2 regions of the Paenibacillus durus genome follow, and region 1 is predicted to be linked to the other one. Evidence: a T-box and tRNA genes for the amino acid it is inferred to sense, from the RefSeq annotation. Region 1 holds a T-box; the other holds one or more tRNA genes.
The links. A T-box is a leader RNA that pairs with one kind of tRNA and senses whether it is charged. The one in region 1 lies ahead of leuS (leucine--tRNA ligase), so its partner is inferred to be a tRNA-Leu.

Region 1 (4,641 bases):
TTCGCTAACCCACTACGATATTGACCAGCTTGCCCGGAACCGCAATGACTTTGCGGACGGTCTTGCCTTCTATTGCTGCGCTCACATTCGAGAGACCCATCGCATGCGCCTGCATCTCCTCTTGTCCCATACCTTGCGGGATCAGGCTGCGCTGAACGATTTTGCCGTTCACCTGAACCACAATTTCCACCTCGGCGTCCACAGTCAGCGCCTCGTCGTAAGACGGCCACTCCACATAAGTGATGGTGCCCTCGTGTCCAAGCAACTGCCACAGTTCTTCGGCAAGATGGGGAGCAAGAGGGGACAGCATCTGCGCAAAATTCTCCATCGCCTGGCGCGGCAGCGTCTCCTGCTTATAGGCGTCGTTGATGAAGATCATCAGCTGGCTGATCGCCGTATTAAAGCGCAGATTCTCAAGATCATCGGTCACTTTCTTGATCGTCTTATGCCAGGTGCGCTTGAATTCTTCGTTGCCGCCGTCCTCCGTGATTTTGGCGCTCAGGCTGCCCTCTTCGCTTACGAACAAGCGCCATACGCGGGAGAGGAAGCGGTGAATGCCTTCCACGCCGTTCGCGTTCCACGGTTTGGTCGCTTCCAGCGGGCCCATGAACATTTCGTACACGCGCAGCGTGTCCGCGCCGAATTCGCCTACAATCTCGTCCGGATTAATGACATTGCCGCGCGACTTGCTCATCTTCTCGTTGTTGGTGCCGAGAATCATGCCCTGGTTGACCAGCTTGTAGAACGGCTCTTTCGTATTTACAACGCCGAGATCATACAGCACCTTATGCCAGAAGCGGGCATACAGCAGATGAAGCACCGCATGCTCAGCGCCGCCGATGTACAGATCGACCGGCAGCCATTCCTTCTGCTTCTCGGGAGAACACAGCTCCTTGTCGTTATGCGGATCGATGTAACGCAGGTAGTACCAGCAGCTGCCGGCCCACTGCGGCATCGTGTTCGTCTCGCGGCGGGCTTTCATGCCGGTCTCCGGATCGACCGTCTCAACCCAATCCGTCACATTCGCCAGCGGCGATTCGCCCGTACCCGAAGGCTTGATCGCCTCAACATCCGGCAGCAAGAGCGGAAGCTGGTCTTCCGGGACCGTCTTCATCGTGCCGTCTTCCAGGTGAAGAATCGGGATCGGCTCGCCCCAATAGCGCTGGCGGCTGAACAGCCAATCGCGCAGGCGGTAAGTTACTTTGCCCTTGCCGAAGCCTTTCTCCTCCAGCCAGGCGATCATGGCGGCGATGGCCGCCGTATTGTCCAGTCCGTTCAGGAAATCGGAATTGACATGCGGACCGTCGCCGGCGTAGGCTTCCTCTTCCACATTGCCCCCTTGGACAACCTCGATGATCTCGAGTCCGAACTGCTTGGCGAACTCCCAGTCGCGGGTGTCATGCCCTGGTACGGCCATGATCGCTCCCGTACCGTATCCGGCCAGGACGTAGTCCGCGATCCAGATCGGCAGTTTGGCTCCGTTTACCGGATTGACCGCATAGGCGCCGGTAAACACGCCTGTCTTCTCCTTCGCAAGATCGGTCCGTTCCAAATCGCTCTTGCGCGAAGCCAGTGTCTGGTATTCCTCCACGGCCGAACGCTGGGCGTCAGTCGTAATAGACGCCACCAGCTCGTGCTCGGGCGCGAGCACACAGTAGCTTGCCCCGAACAGGGTATCGGGCCGGGTTGTAAATACGGTCAGATTAGCATCATGACCGTCGATGCCAAAGGCGACTTCGGCGCCCTTCGATTTGCCGATCCAGTTGCGCTGCATGTCCTTGATGCTCTCGGACCAGTCCAGCTCTTCCAGATCCTCCAGCAGACGCTCGGCGTATTCGGTAATCCGCAGAATCCACTGGCGCATCGGTCTGCGGATGACGGGATGCCCGCCGCGCTCGCTTTTGCCATCGATGACTTCTTCGTTAGCTAGTACGGTGCCAAGCGCCTCACACCAATTCACCGGCACTTCAGCGACGTAAGCCAAGCCGCGCTTGTACAGCTGAATGAAGATCCACTGCGTCCATTTATAGTAGCTAGGGTCCGTCGTGCTGATCTCGCGGTCCCAATCATAGGAGAAGCCCAGCGATTTGATCTGGCGGCGGAAATTATTGACGTTCTTGATCGTGATATCACGCGGATGCTGCCCCGTATCCAGCGCATGCTGCTCGGCAGGCAGACCGAAGGCATCCCAGCCCATCGGGTGAAGCACATTGTAACCGCGCATCCGCTTGTAGCGGGAGACGATATCCGTCGCCGTATAACCTTCCGGATGCCCTACATGCAGACCGGCGCCCGAAGGGTAAGGAAACATGTCGAGCGCGTAGAATTTCGGCTTGCCCGCTTCCTCACCGGTCTTAAAGGTATGATGTTCTTCCCAATACTTCTGCCATTTCGGTTCCAGTACCTGCGCCCGGTAACCTTGTGCGGCTGTATTTCCCTTGCTGTCGCTCATTACTACTCCTCCTTGAATTGCTGCGAACCTCTAAAAAAGCCTCCCATCCATAGCGTAAAAACGCTAGGGACGAGAGGCTGAATTCCCGTGGTACCACCCTAGTTAGCAGGCGGACATTCTTTGCCCGGCGCTTGCTCACTCTACACCCTGTAACGGGGGCGGGCCGACGGCGGTTAACGCTTGGACACTTCTCCGGTTAAGAGAACTGCTCTTTCAGTCCGAAAGACGCCAAGCGGCTTGCGCCGTTTCTCCGAGGCGAGTTCATTTCGCTGTCGTCAACCGGCTTTCACCAATAACACCGGCTCTCTGCATGACTCATCCGAAATTAATGCTCCTCATCCTTGAATCATTTGAAGTTCATTTTCCACAACATTATATACAATACCGGCCGCCTCAGTCAATGCGCATTCTGTCATACCGGTTTCCGCTTCATATAATAGGTGATGACATGCTGAAGGACGACCTTTCCCGCCGCGAAGCAGGGTACCGCCAGAATCAGCCCGACTATACCGGCAAGCTCGCCGCCCACCAGCAGCGCAAAAATAATGAGCAGCGGATGCAAATGCAGCGTCCGTCCGACGACCTGCGGCGAAATTATATTGCTCTCCAACATTTGGCATATCGTATTCACCACGACGACAAGCATCACCAACCTAAATGATATGGTCGACGCCATCACAATCGCGGGAGCCGCCCCGAGAAAAGGGCCTAAATACGGGACGAGTTCGAATATGGCCACCAGGCTCGCGAACAGCAGCGCATACGGCATTCCGATCAACGCGTAGCCGATATAAGCGAGTATGCCGATAATCAGACTGACCAGGAACTGGCCGCGGATGTAATTGCCGAGCGCCTCGTCGATATCTTTTAACATCGTCACAATGGATTTGCGGCGGGAGCGCGGGAGACAGGACACAAGCATCCGTTCGAACACATCGAAATCTTTCAAAATATAGAACACCAAAAAAGGAACGATGAAAGCGTCGAACAGCACGCCGATGGTGGTGCCGATATGGTCCAGGAAATGCGAAATTCCCGCAGCAAGCCGGTTCTCCAGCTGGAAAAACCAGTTGTTGAGTCCCATTTCCACTCCGGGCGGGATGAGACGGGTATTCATGCTGTGCATCAGCCCCTGCGCTCTTAGCGTCATCTCCGGCAAATGCTCGTTAAGCTCTTCGAGTTGCTTAATGAACATCGGAATGAGGTTGACGGCAATGACGGCAATCGTGGTCAAGAATACGGCATAAATCAGCAGAACGGCTGCTCCTCGCGGCACTTTTCGGCCAGCCAGCATACTGACAATGGGATTAAGCACATAGGATATGATCATGGCGGCCAAGAAGGGGGCCAGCACCGCTTTCAAAAAATCGAATACATGCTGCAGCATCGGATGAAGCAGCCAGACGAAATACAAAATGATCAGAGCCAGAAGCACCCCGACCATCCAGCGGAACCATTTACTCCCTGACCATTGCTCCATGGCGTTACCTCCTGCGGCAAACTGGACTAGCTTGTAAAGTAAGTATATGTTTGTCCGCCGCAAAATAACCGCCGTTTCTGAAACCTGCCTCATAAAGCGATTGCCCCGTATTTTTTTCAAAAATAAAAACGCCCAACATCCCTGCCGCATTACCCGCAACAAGGAAATTGGACGCCTGTAAATCTTATGTAACCGCCTCTTGAGACAAGCGTTTTATGCTTGCCTCAGGAAGTGGCGTGAATGTGAGGAAACTCCTGCGCTATCTCTTCTCCGCAGAACAGATCGTCCAGCGAACTGAGCGTGCCGTCTTCTTCAACCTGATAAACCGACATTTTCTCGCCGTTGACCGTCAGTTCAATGAAACATCCCCAGCAATAAAATTGATGGGAACCAATCTTGCCGATATCCTTGGACCCGCAGTTTGGACACTTCATACATCATTCCACCTATCCGTTAACAATGTTAATATTTTTTTCTAATCTTTCTTCACTGAGTGCCGGAACCACCACTGCATTCTCTCCAATGGACATTCCCGGTATGCAAGGCAGCCACTTACGACCTTCCATCAAATCAGTCACAAGCCCGTCGCTAATTTCCAGGGCTACTATTGTGTTTCCCAACTTTTGGTCAAAATAAACATCGGACACTTTGCCAAGAATCGTTCCGGTCTCCGTCACGACCTGCATGTCTTTCAATTTGTTCTTGCCCT
Region 2 (4,641 bases), 3.0 Mb from region 1:
TACGTATTGGACCGCGGGATGCTGATTGCAAATGGCACACCGTCCGAGATCCGGAGCAATCCCAAAGTTATCGAAGCGTATTTGGGACAGGAGGCGTAAAGGCTATGCTTACAGTACAAGGAATCAATGTTTACTACGGAGCCATTCACGCCCTGAAGGACCTCAGCATCAATGTCAATCAGGGAGAAATCGTTACGCTCATCGGAGCCAACGGCGCCGGCAAATCGACGCTTCTCAAGACGCTCTCGGGATTGCTTAAGCCGAAGACGGGAAGTATTGAATTTGTGGGGAAATCCATTACGAACCAGAGCGTGCAGGGGATAGTCAAGCAGGGATTGATTCACTGCCCTGAAGGTCGGCGCGTATTCGCAAATATGTCTGTAGAGGAGAACCTGGAACTCGGAGCTTATTTGCAGGATTCCAGCAGCCTGGCTGCTGATTTTGAGAAGGTGTACAGCACCTTCCCCCGTCTTCGGGAACGCAAGAAGCAGCAAGCCGGAACGCTGTCCGGCGGCGAACAGCAAATGCTCGCTATGGGGCGCGCCATTATGGGACACCCGAAGCTGCTTTTGCTGGATGAACCGTCCATGGGACTTGCTCCGCTTCTGGTGCAGGATATTTTCAAGATCATCCAGGAAGTGAACGCAGCCGGAACGACCGTGCTGTTGGTTGAACAAAATGCGCATCAGGCGCTCAAAATCGCCCATCGTGCTTATGTGCTGGAAACCGGCAGAGTCGTACTGGAAGGAGACGCCAAGGAATTGGCGGATTCGGAAGAAATCAAAATGGCTTATCTTGGGCACTAACACGGCTATTCCTAATCAGGGCATCACAGAAACAACATATAAATTAAATTATCTGGGAGGCAAGGAGAACAATGAAAAAAATCGGGGCCATTATTTTGTCGACAGTGCTGACTGCCGTATTGGCAGCAGGCTGCGGCAGCAACAACACAGAGAACAGCGGAAATTCCGCAAGCGGCAGCAACTCTGCTGGAGACACAATCAAAATCGGAGCTGACCTTGAGCTCACAGGCGGCCAAGCCTCCTTCGGCGACTCTGCTCTAAAAGGCGCTCAACTGGCAGTTAAGGAAATTAACGATGCGGGCGGTGTACTCGGCAAGAAGTTGGAGTTAGTTGAAGCCGATAACGCCTCGAAATCCGAAGAAGCAACGCAAGCTGCGCAAAAGCTGATTACCACCGACAAAGTTGTAGCGATCATTGGCTCAACGACTTCCACCAACACATTGGGTATCGTACCGGTTGCCCAGGAGAAACAAATTCCGCTCGTGAGCTCCTCTGCCACCAACCCGAAAGTAACGGTTGACGAGCGTACCAAAAAAGTGAACGAGTGGGTATTCCGCGCTTCCTTTATCGATCCTTTCCAAGGACAGGTTATGGCTAACTTTGCAAGCAACACGCTTAAAGCCAAAACGGCTGTTATCTACACGGATACGTCCAGTGACTACTCTAAAGGTCTGCAAACATTCTTTGAAGAAACATTCACAAAGAACGGCGGACAAATCCTGAGCAAAGAGTCTTACCAACAAAAAGACTCTGACTTCAAAGCCGTATTGACACGTATTAAAGCAGCTAACCCGGATGTTATCTACCTGCCGGGCTACTATGAAGAAGTAGGCAAAATCCTGAAACAAGCACGCGAAATGGGCATTAAGGCTCCGTTCATGGGCGGCGACGGCTGGGATTCTCCGCAGCTGGCTGAAATCGCAGGCGCGGCAGCTCTGGACAACACTTACATGTCTAACCACTATTCGCCGGAAGATACCGCTCCAGAAGTTAAGAGCTTCGTTGACGCCTACAAAGCGGCCAACAGCAACGCAGTACCGGACGGCATGGCAGCCCTTGGCTATGACGCTGTTAAGCTGGTAGCTGATGCCATTACCCGCGCAGGAGCGGCTGAACCGGCCAAGATTAAAGACGCCCTGGCAGCGACTAAGGATCTGCAGCTGGCTACTGGCAAAATTTCGATGAACGAATCGCATGACCCGGTTAAAGCGGCTGTCGTACTGAAATTCGTTGGCGGCAAGCAAACCTTCGAAACCAAGGTTAATCCGTAAGCCAACAGAAATGCAGCGCTGAGGATAATGGTAATTTGATCTGATCTATCTTTCGCAACAGACAATTCACTTCCAAATATCGCTTAGCCGCATAGGATGCCGCTCCATTTGTCAATGGGGCGGCTATCCTTCTATCTTGCGGCTCGATAGAGACCATTGACCGGATCACCACTCACGAGAATCCGACCTATACCAAGCGTGGGGTTGTTCATTATGCGGTAGCCAATATGCCGGGGGAATTGGATTTTCTGCCTATCTCCGCGGGAAGGGCGGAGGGGGGCGTATACGGCGGTTTGCATCCATGGGGCAAGCCGCCGTATTTTTTTGAAAAATAGTTCTTGTCAGATGCTCTTGGATTTGCTATAATCATTTTTGTTGTGAAACTAAATCATGGCCCGTTGGTCAAGGGGTTAAGACACCTCCCTTTCACGGAGGTAACAGGGGTTCGAATCCCCTACGGGTCACCATAAGCGGTAGTGGTGGAATGGCAGACACGCTATCTTGAGGGGGTAGTGGGCGTACGCCCGTGGAGGTTCGAGTCCTCTCTACCGCATAATAGTCAAGGAAGAATCCTGAGAGATCAGGGTTCTTTTTTGTATAGAGGGAACTTTCGAGGGAGGTCGGAAATTTGTCGTGAATTTGGGCGGAGAGAGGGACACGCCGTTTACAGCGTTAATCAGCCAACCGTTCCAATGCGCCTGGATATTGGGGATACAACTGAGCAATGCACTCGGGACAGATATCATGAGTTAGTTCGGTATGTAGTTCCTGCTTCAGAAAACGTTCTACCGGAATCCATTCGCTGCCCTTACGGATGGATTTGCAGGAAGCGCAGACCGGCAGATAATGATGTGGCTTCCGATTAAGTGTATGGGCCGGTGGCTCGTCCTGGTGCGGGTCTGCGGCGTGAGAAATAAAGCGGTGGGACAGCAGAACAAAAGAGATCGAGCGCTTGGTTTCTTCAGGTATGGCAAAGGCCTCAATTTGAAACCATTTTCTTCCCTTCAGGGAAGGAGGTTTGGGAAACCTGCCGCTGTAAACGAGCCGTTCCTCCAAGAAGATGGAATGGACGGCCTGGGTTAGCTCCAGCATTGAGTCCGGTGGAAGAACAAGCTCACGCATCATTTCAAAATAGTCTGTCCCCGTCCATTCGAAGCTCGTGGAAAGACCCGAAGCGATACCGAAGCTCTTCCATGGTTCGTTCGCAGCAGCGATCAATCCATGTCTGTCGACAGCCAGTGCGATGCCCGGCAGAGAGTTTATCAATCGGGTAGCAAGGGATAAGGCGCTGTTGGACAAAGGGATCGCTCCTTGACAGATTTCAGGATGGGATACTAAGATTAAGCAGATAAAAAGAATACTCAGTCATTTCGCACTTCACACGTTATGTCCGCGGCTATATCCAGCAGTTGGTTCACCTGCCGGCGGTACCGCAGGGCGCTGCGCGTTCCGTGAATTAGATTGGATAGGCGGTAGGGCGGTATGCCGTGCATTTGGCAAAAGTCTTTTTGACTCAGCATCATCTCCGCCAGGCGCTGCTTGATTGTCCATCCGTAAGGGGTTATGGGCTTTTTAGTGCGTATCTTGCTCACCTCTTATCGACATTCCAGCCGTATGATATAATGGGCTAAAGCATAAGATTAGTCAATTATATACTTTTTTACGTCATTTTACAATAAAAAATGACTTATTTACGTTATTTTTTATCATCTCGGAAGGCGGTCTGGAAATGCAGTCCATTTATGATCGAATTGAACTTTTGATTGAGAAAAGAGGCATGACCAAAAAAGCGTTCTGTGAGCAGCTTGGCATCAGCACAGGAAATATGGGAGATTGGAAGCGGGGCAAGTCGACGCCCGGAACGCATAAATTAATCGAAATCGGCGCTTTTTTTGGCGTCAGTCTGGACTGGCTCATCTTGGGCAAGACTTCCTCGTCCATACTGCGCGAAGGAGGCGAGGATTATTTTTTTGAGCAAATACGGCAATCCAATTGCCATATCGATGAACTGCAGCCCCAGGAAAAGGAGTTTATCAAGGAATATCTCGCTTTTACCGAATATCGCAGACGGAAACAGGAAGATCAGCTTCCCGAATAATTTAGCTTTACTTTTGGGGAAGAAGCGAGTATAATAACTTGTGTTGGCCTCAAAAAATGATTCACCGCGCGGTAGTGGTGGAATGGCAGACACGCTATCTTGAGGGGGTAGTGGGCGTACGCCCGTGGAGGTTCGAGTCCTCTCTACCGCATATAGAAAGAAGCCTTGCGCAGCAAGGCTTTTTTTTGTTTCTGCACATGCGATTTTACAAGTGATGGGATTTCCGGTATGCTCTTAATACCGAGTGTTTGCATGGGAATAGATGAAAGCTATAATTTGAAAAATCTAATTATGGAGGCAATGCACAATGGGGAAGATCGTTAAGAACTTGACCGAACTGATTGGGAATACGCCGCTACTTGAGCTGTCCAGCTTCAAAGAGGAAGGCGCGGCTGCGAACATTCTGGCCAAGCTGGAATATTTCAATCCGGCGAGCAGCGTGAAGGACCGGATCGGATACGCTATG

Region 2: it encodes a tRNA-Leu, which carries the amino acid that the T-box ahead of leuS (leucine--tRNA ligase) is inferred to sense. The anticodon was not compared.

What each region holds. Positions count from the first base shown of each region.
Region 1 is NZ_CP009288.1:4,527,702-4,532,342, forward strand. It holds gene leuS (leucine--tRNA ligase) at 5-2,452, opposite strand; T-box leader at 2,515-2,803, opposite strand; gene PDUR_RS19660 (AI-2E family transporter) at 2,865-3,932, opposite strand; gene PDUR_RS19665 (hypothetical protein) at 4,157-4,366, opposite strand; gene PDUR_RS19670 (PRC-barrel domain-containing protein) at 4,379-4,641, opposite strand, start outside.
Region 2 is NZ_CP009288.1:1,511,807-1,516,447, forward strand. It holds gene PDUR_RS06815 (ABC transporter ATP-binding protein) at 1-99, shown strand, start outside; gene PDUR_RS06820 (ABC transporter ATP-binding protein) at 105-806, shown strand; gene PDUR_RS06825 (ABC transporter substrate-binding protein) at 878-2,077, shown strand; partial or broken gene PDUR_RS29715 (hypothetical protein) at 2,218-2,313, shown strand; tRNA gene PDUR_RS06830 (tRNA-Glu) at 2,470-2,544, shown strand; tRNA gene PDUR_RS06835 (tRNA-Leu) at 2,548-2,630, shown strand; gene PDUR_RS27180 (hypothetical protein) at 2,750-3,376, opposite strand; gene PDUR_RS27845 (XRE family transcriptional regulator) at 3,439-3,660, opposite strand; gene PDUR_RS06845 (helix-turn-helix domain-containing protein) at 3,807-4,175, shown strand; tRNA gene PDUR_RS06850 (tRNA-Leu) at 4,244-4,326, shown strand; gene cysK (cysteine synthase A) at 4,483-4,641, shown strand, end outside.